Regions from separate parts of the Dactylosporangium cerinum genome, predicted to be linked through region 1. Evidence: riboswitches for the same ligand, from Rfam matches in the RefSeq annotation. Region 1 holds a riboswitch; the other holds the start of a gene.
What was found. Region 1 has a riboswitch for cobalamin ahead of ACFPIJ_RS10080 (ribonucleoside-diphosphate reductase subunit alpha). Riboswitches for the same ligand answer to the same signal wherever they lie in the genome.
Positions count from the first base shown of each region.

Region 2: linked by a shared signal. The riboswitch ahead of bluB (5,6-dimethylbenzimidazole synthase) and the one ahead of ACFPIJ_RS10080 (ribonucleoside-diphosphate reductase subunit alpha) in region 1 are both predicted to bind cobalamin.

Region 1 is NZ_JBHSIU010000011.1:257,021-260,991, reverse strand. It holds gene ACFPIJ_RS10090 (TetR/AcrR family transcriptional regulator) at 1-325, opposite strand, end outside; gene ACFPIJ_RS10085 (DUF4437 domain-containing protein) at 409-1,302, shown strand; cobalamin riboswitch at 1,370-1,580, shown strand; gene ACFPIJ_RS10080 (ribonucleoside-diphosphate reductase subunit alpha) at 1,708-3,971, shown strand, end outside.
Region 2 is NZ_JBHSIU010000068.1:21,879-25,849, forward strand. It holds gene ACFPIJ_RS45255 (hypothetical protein) at 1-690, opposite strand, end outside; gene ACFPIJ_RS45260 (hypothetical protein) at 799-945, opposite strand; gene bluB (5,6-dimethylbenzimidazole synthase) at 1,056-1,676, opposite strand; cobalamin riboswitch at 1,716-1,920, opposite strand; gene ACFPIJ_RS45270 (MBL fold metallo-hydrolase) at 1,937-2,677, opposite strand; gene ACFPIJ_RS45275 (GlxA family transcriptional regulator) at 2,749-3,696, shown strand; gene ACFPIJ_RS45280 (quinone oxidoreductase family protein) at 3,913-3,971, opposite strand, start outside.

The sequences.
Region 1 (3,971 bases):
CCACGATCAGCGCCTGCAGGAACGCGCCGACCGGCCGGTCGCGGAGCCGGTCGCAGAGCTGGTCGACGGCGGCGTGCAGGTCGCGGGCGAGGTCGCCGGACGCCTCGCCGGGCGGCAGCGGCGCGACGTCGATCAGGGCCGCGAGGACGGCGGCCGGGGTCGGCCAGTGCCGGTAGACGGTCGAGCGGGACACGCCGGTGACCTGGTGCAGGCGTTGCGCGGTCAGCGCCGCGGCCCCCTCGGCGAGCAGCAGCTCCAGGGCCGCGGTGAGCACCACGGCCTCGGTGTCGGTGGTGGGGCCGGCGGGGCGGCCTGGTCGGGTCACGAGGTTTGACGGTACACCTTGTACTCGAAACTAGTAAGCGATACATTCCGCACCGGAAATTCAATGCCGAGTCTGGAGGCCGCATGCGCCCGCACGTGGAGATCATCGATGAGCGCGACCTCATCTGGCACGTCGCCGAGTTCCAGCACGCGACCGGCCCCGCCGAGCAGCGCAACCTCAGCTACGACGAGGAGGACGGCTCCGCCTCGCTGAAGGTCCGCTTCACCGGCGACTGGTCCCGGCCCGCCGGCGTGCACCACGCCGACACCGAGTGGTACGTCCTGTCGGGGCAGGTCGTCATCGGCGGCACCACGCTCGGCCCGCAGGGCTACTGGACCGCGCCCGCGGGCGTCTGGACACCGCCGGTCACCGCCACGGCCGGCACCGAGGTCCTGCTGTTCCGCGAGCACGGCGACTGGCACTTCGACCTCGCCGGCACCGGCCGCGACACCGTGCGGCCCGACCAGCACCTCGTCGTCCTGGACACCGCGGAGATGCCGTGGATCGACGTGAAGGACGGCAGCCCGATGCGCTTCGACCTCGGCGGCACACCCGTGCCCGGGCTCTACATCAAGCTGCTGCACCGCGACGAGAAGACCGGCTTCTACACCCGCCTGATCAAGGCCAAGCCCGGCTGGCGCGAAGTACCCCTCGCCCACCACCCGTGCTCCGAGGAGGCGTACTGCCTCGACGGCGGCTTCGACTACAACTTCGGCCGGATGTGGCCCGGCACGTACTTCTGGCGGCCACCGCTGATCCGCCACGGCGACTTCACCGCCGACGCGGAGACCGGCTGCACCTGGATCGTGCGCTCCGACGCCGACCTCGTCGACTGGTACACCGACAACGCCCGCGTCCAGATGCACGGCGACGCCACCAACTGGGGCCCCGGCCACCCGCACAGCGCCGCGCCCCGCTTCATCGAGCCGGTCCGCTCCCGCAGCATCGGCCGCTGGAGCGACCCGACGTACCAGTGACCGCCACCGCCGGTGACGACACGCCGGCACAGGATCTGGTGTTGTGCATTCTGTACCCCTCCCATATATGGTGGTGCACGCAGCTGGTTCGGCCGGTCCTCCGGGGTCGGTCGTGGCAACAGGGAACCCGGTGTGAATCCGGGACTGCCCCGCAGCGGTGAGTGGGAACGACCGCCGTCATCGAGCACTGGACCGCGAGGTCTGGGAAGCGACGGCCAGTAGGCGACCGGAAGGTCACGCCCGCGAGTCCGAAGACCTGCCAGCGCGCCGCACGCCGACCGGTGTGCGGCGGTCGGATGCCGCGCGGGTCGGCTGACGCCATCGCCGGGCGCGGTCGTGCGCCTTTCCATGGCGGCTTCCCCCTGCGTCGCTCCGGCCTTCGGTGCCCGGGACGAGGGGAACATCATGCGGGTGCGTAAGCGCGACGGCGACCTGGAGCCGGTCGACGTCAACAGGATCGTCACGGCGGTCGAGCGGTGGGCCGGCGACCTGGCCGACGTCGATCCGCTGCGGGTCGCCACGAAGACGATCAGCGGCCTGTACGACGGGGCCACGACCGCCGAGCTGGACAAGCTGTCGATCCAGACCGCGGCCGAGCTGATCGGCGAGGAGCCGCAGTACTCGCGGCTCGCGGCGCGGCTCCTGGCGGCGTACGTCGACAAGGAGGTCCGCGGCCAGGGCGTGGCGAGCTTCAGCCAGGCGATCCGGCACGCGCATCAGCAGGGGCTGATCAGCGAGGACACGGCCGGGTTCGTGGCCCGCCACGCCACGGAGCTCGACGACGCCGTCGACCCGGGCGGTGACCTGCGGTTCGAGTACTTCGGGCTGCGCACCGTCGCCGACCGGTACCTGCTGCGCCACCCCCACAGCCGGCTCGTCCTGGAGACGCCGCAGTACTGGCTGCTGCGGGTCGCGTGCGGGCTGTCGCAGACCGCGGGCGAGGCGATCGGGTTCTACCGGCTCATGTCGAGCCTCGCCTACCTGCCCAGCTCGCCGACGCTGTTCAACTCCGGCACCGCGCACACGCAGATGTCCTCGTGCTTCCTCGTCGACTCGCCCCGCGACGAGCTCGACTCGATCTACGAGCGGTACCACCAGGTCGCGAAGCTGTCGAAGTTCTCCGGCGGGATCGGCATCTCCTGGTCGCGGGTCCGCGGCCGGGGCGCGCTGATCCGCGGCACCAACGGCCGGTCCAACGGCATCGTGCCGTTCCTCAAGACCCTCGACGCCGGCGTCGCCGCGGTCAACCAGGGCGGCAGGCGCAAGGGCGCCGCGTGCGTCTACCTGGAGCCGTGGCACCCGGACGTGGAGGAGTTCCTCGAGCTGCGGGACAACACCGGCGAGGACGCCCGCCGCACCCACAACCTCAACCTCGCGAACTGGATCCCGGACGAGTTCATGCGCCGGGTGGAGGCCGACGCCGACTGGTCGCTGGTCGACCCGTCCGACGCACCTTCGTTGCCTGACCTGTTCGGGGCCGAGTTCGACGAGGCGTACCGCGCCGCCGAGAAGCACGCCGTGAAGACGGTCAAGGCCCGCGACCTGTACAGCCGGATGATGCGCACCCTGGCGCAGACCGGCAACGGGTGGATGACGTTCAAGGACCGCGCCAACGCGCTGTCGAACCAGACCGGCGAGCCCGGCAACACCATCCACCTGTCGAACCTGTGCACCGAGATCGTCGAGGTCAACAGCGACGACGAGACCGCGGTGTGCAACCTCGGCTCGATCAACCTCGGCGCGCACGTCACCGCCGGCGGCGTCGACTGGGAGAAACTGCGCGAGACCGTCCGCACCGCGGTGCGCTTCCTCGACCGGGTCATCGACGTCAACTACTACCCGTCGCCGCAGGCCGCGGCGTCGAACCCGCGGTGGCGGCCGGTCGGCCTCGGGCTGATGGGCCTGCAGGACGCCTGCTTCACGCTGCGGCTGCCGTTCGACTCGCCCGGCGCGCGGGAGCTGTCGACCCGCGTCCAGGAGGAGATCTTCCTGACCGCCCTGGAAACGTCGGCGGGGCTCGCGGAGCGGTTCGGGCCGCACCCGGCGTTCGCCGAGACCCGCGCGGCCCGCGGCGAGCTGCACCCCGACCTGTGGGGCGCCCCGGCCGAGGGCCCGCGCTGGGCCGCGCTGCGGGCCCGGGTCGCGGCGACCGGGCTGCGCAACTCGCTGCTCATCGCCATCGCGCCGACGGCCACGATCGCGTCGATCGCCGGCTGCTACGAGTGCATCGAGCCGCAGGTGTCCAACCTGTTCAAACGTGAGACCATGTCGGGTGAGTTCCTGCAGGTCAACACGCACCTGGTGGGCGAGCTCAAGGCACGCGGGCTGTGGACGGCGGCGGTCCGGGAGCAGATCAAACGGGCCGAGGGGTCGGTGCAGGACGTCGCCGAGCTGCCCGCGGACGTGCGGGAGCTGTACCGCACCGCCTGGGAGCTGCCACAGCGGGCGCTGATCGACCTGGCCGCGGCCCGGGCGCCGTACATCGACCAGTCGCAGTCGCTGAACCTGTTCCTGAGCACGCCGACCATCGGCAAGCTGTCCTCGATGTACCTGTACGCGTGGAAGGCTGGCCTGAAGACGACGTACTACCTGCGGTCCCGGCCCGCGACCCGGATCCAGCAGGCCACCGTGCCCGTGCTGACGGTCCCCGACGCGGTCGCCTGCTCGCT
Region 2 (3,971 bases), on a different contig from region 1:
CCGTTCTCGTTGAACGTGAGGTTGTACGCGCGGCGCCGGTCCTGCGGCAGCAGCGAGGCCAGCGACACCGCGGTGTTGACCCAGGCGCTCGCCTTGCGCAGGTCGCGGCGGGCCTCGTCGAAGTTTCGTCTCGGCCACCAGGAAGTAGAGCCGGTGGCCGAGGTGCATCGAGGAGTGCAGGCCGAGCCGGCGACCGGCGAGCAGGTGGAACAGCTCGTGCAGCACCACGAACGGCAGCTGCCCGAACAGGATGGTCAGCTCGACGATCAGCAGGTAGTCGGTGAAGAACACGTTGCCGCGGGCGGGCGCGAGCCGCGGGTCGGCGACGCACACCGCGACGGCGACGACGACGAGCGCGGCGTAGCCGGCCCAGGCCACCGGCGAGAACAGGGCCACGCCGAGTTTCTGCCAGCGGGGCGGGGCGGCGTGCTCCGCGGTGCCGTCAGGGCTCAGGAAGTCCAGGTCCCGCAGGGTGTCGAGGAACTCGTCGATGTCAACGGGTTCGCCGTATCGGTCGGTGTACCAGACGGCGGCGTCCTGCGGTGCCCGGCCGCCGTCGAGCTCGCGGAGCAGCGCGGCGCCGTCCGGCGGGAAGACGCCGTAGGAGTCGCAGTCGGTGCGGCCGACGACGACCCGGTCGCCCTCGTCGAGGTACCGCAGGTCGTGCAGCGCCACTGGTCCGGTCGGCATGCCAGATCTCCTCTGCTGGTGTCCCCTGCCGATCTGCTGGCGTCCTCTGCTGACGGGCCTCGGCCCGGCCGGGGGTGAGGGTGGGTTGCACCCCCGGCCGGGTGTCCGTCAGCCCAGGAACTCGGCGCAGCAGCACATGCCGTAGCAGTAGTTGTTGCAGAGCCTGGCGAGCCGCACCGCGCCCGCCTTGCGGACCACGATCTTCTTCATCTCGGTGCTGGTGCCGGTGCTGGTTTCCGTAGCGATCTGTGCCATGGGAATTCGCCTCCTCAGACGATGTGCGTCACGTTGAGTGATTAGACTGACACGTAGCGTGATTGGCATGAAGTCGCCCGGGCGACAGTTCGACCTTGCGTAACCGACAGCTACCAGCGGTCGTGATGCAGCGCCTCGGCCAGCGGAACCCTGCTACGCCAGCCGTGCCGTTCCAGGTCCGGCACCGCCTCCAGGTGCGTTACCGGGCCGAGGCACAACCACGCGACGGGGCGGATGCCGGCGGGGATACCGAGCAGGTCCCGGACGAACGGCTCCCGGTAGAACGACACCCAGCCGACGCCGAGGTCCTCCGCGGTCGCGGCCAGCCACAGGTTCTGGATGGCGAGGCAGACCGAGTAGAGGCCGGCGTCGGCGATCGCGTGCCGGCCCAGCACCGCCGGTCCGCCCCGGGCGGCGTCGTACGTGACGACCACGGACAGGGTCGACTCCAGTACCCCATCGATCTTGATGCGCTGGAACGTGGCCGCGGCCGCGCCGTCGAGGGTCGCGGCGAACGTCGCCCGCTCCCGCCGGACGTGCTCATGGAACGCGCCGCGCAGCCCGGCGTCGCGCACGAGGACGAAGTCCCACGGCTGCGACAGGCCGACGCTCGGCGCGGCGTGCGCCGCCGCCAGGATCCGCTCGAGGACCTCGGCGGGGATCGGCGCGCCGGTGAACTGGCCGCGCACGTCGCGGCGGCGGCGCACGACGTCATACAGGTCGGTGCTCATGAGGGCAGGCTCCCGCTGCTCAGGCCGCCCCGAAGCGGGGTCGGCGATGCACGCGAGGCCGGTCTTCGGACTCTCGGATCAACGCCTGACCGCCCGCCTTCCCAGCCCTCGGGCCAGTGACCGCACGCCACTGCGGCGCGCCTGGACGGCAGCTCCCCGATCACCGCGGCGGGCCCGTGCCGGATTCACACCGGCTTCCCGATTCTCCCCGGTCGCCCGGAGCACCTCGCATCAGTTCATGCCGCCCAAGAGCCTAGTGGTTACCCCAGCAGGTGCGCGCTACCCACGGCCTCGAAGGCGGCGCGGACGTCCTCGGGGCCTTCGGTGAAGTGCGCCCAGCTGTCGACGTGGACGGGCACGACCGTCCGCGCCTGCAGCAGTTGGGCCGCTTCGAGGATGCCGGCCGCGCCGAGGGTCAGGTCGGCGTCGCCGAGCAGGGCGGTGCGGGCCCGGCCGCCGAACAGGATCGCGACGTCGACGGCCGGGAAGCGTTCCGCGATCTCGGCGACGACCCGCAGCGACGCGTTGTCGCCGCTGACGTAGACGGTGGGCACGCCGTCGCCGTGCAGCACGAAACCGGTGACGGGGCCGGTGAGGTGCTCGGTGCCGTCGGGGCCGTGCTGCGCGGGGACGGCGGTGACCCGCACGTGGCCGGCGCCATCGGGCCGGGGCAGGTCCACGCCGGCCCACGGCTCCAGGCCGACGGTGGGGTCGCCCAGCCGGGCGGCCGCGACCGGGGTGCTGAGGATCAGCGGCACCGACGCCGCGAAGGCCCGACCCGAGTGGTCGAGATTGTCCGGGTGCTGGTCGTGGGAGAGCAGGACCACATCGACGGTGCCGGCGTCCGCCGGGGTGCCGGCCGCGGCGGCGGTCTTGGTCAGCACGCGGGTGCCGAGGGGGTAGTCGCCGGGCGGGTCGAACGTCGGGTCGGTCATGAACGTGAGGCCACCGACGGTGAACACCGCGGTCGGGCCGCCGAACCGGCGGATCTGGAAGGTCATGCCGCCAAGTCTCGGACCGTTGACCCGGCGCCGGGAGTGGCTGGAACGCCATCCCCCGATAGGATCAAGCCATGGACCGCGCACGCACGACGGTCGGGGTGCTCATCGGCGACGGTGCCCCGATGCTGGAGGTCGCGGTCGCGCCGCGGGTGTTCGGCACCGCCGGCTTCGAGCTGCGCACCGCCGGCGAGCACCCGGGCCCGCTGTCGACGACGGCGGGGATCTCGATCACCGCCCCGCACGGCCTGGACGACCTCGACGCCGCCGGGGTCGTCATCGTCCCCGGCTGGAGGCCGCCCGGCGGCGACCCCGTCGCGCCGGCCATCCTCGACCGGCTCCGCCGCGCCCACGACGAGGGCGCCACCGTCGTCGGACTGTGCCTGGGCGCATATGTCCTCGCCGAGGCCGGCCTGCTCGACGGCCGGCGGGCGACCACGCACTGGAAGCACCTGCCCGCGTTCGCCGCCGCGTTCCCGGCCGTCGAGGTGCTCGACGACGTGCTCTACGTCGACGAGGGCTCGGTCGTCACCAGCGCCGGCAGCGCCGCGGGTCTCGACGCGTGCCTGCACCTGCTGCGCCGCGACCACGGCCCGGCCCTGGCGACCCGGGCCGCCCGCGCCCTGGTCGTCGCGCCGCAGCGGGCCGGCGGGCAGGCCCAGTTCATCGAGCGCCCGGTCCCGCAGCTGCGCGCCGGCGACGCGGTCGGCGACGCGATGCGGCACGCGCTGGAGCACCTGGAGGACCCGTCGCTGGACGTGGACCGGCTGGCCTCGGCTGTGCATCTGAGCCGCCGCACCTTCGACCGCCGCTTCCGCGAGACGACGGGCTCGTCGCCGCTGCGGTGGCTGCTGCAGCAACGGGTCCTGCGCGCCCAGCACGTGCTGTCGACCACGGACCTGGACATCGACGCGGTCGCCCGCAGCTGCGGCTTCAGCGACGGTGTCGCCCTGCGCCCGCACTTCCGCCGCGTCGTCGGCGTCCCGCCCCAGTCCTACCGCGCCAGCTTCCGCGCCCGCTGAAGCGGCTCGGCTGAAGCGGCTCGGCTGAAGCAGCTCGGCTGAAGCAGCTCGGCTGAAGCAGCTCGACCGAAGCAGCTCGACCGAAGCAGCTCGACCGAAGCAGCTCGACCGAAGCACCTCGACCGAAGCACCTCGACCGAAGCACCTCGACCGAAGCACCTCGACCGAAGCACCTCGACCGAAGCACCTCGACTGAAGCACCTCGACTGAACCGCCTCAGCCGACGGTCAGGACGAGCTTGCCGGTGGTGCGGCGGGCGAGCAGGTCCTCGTGCG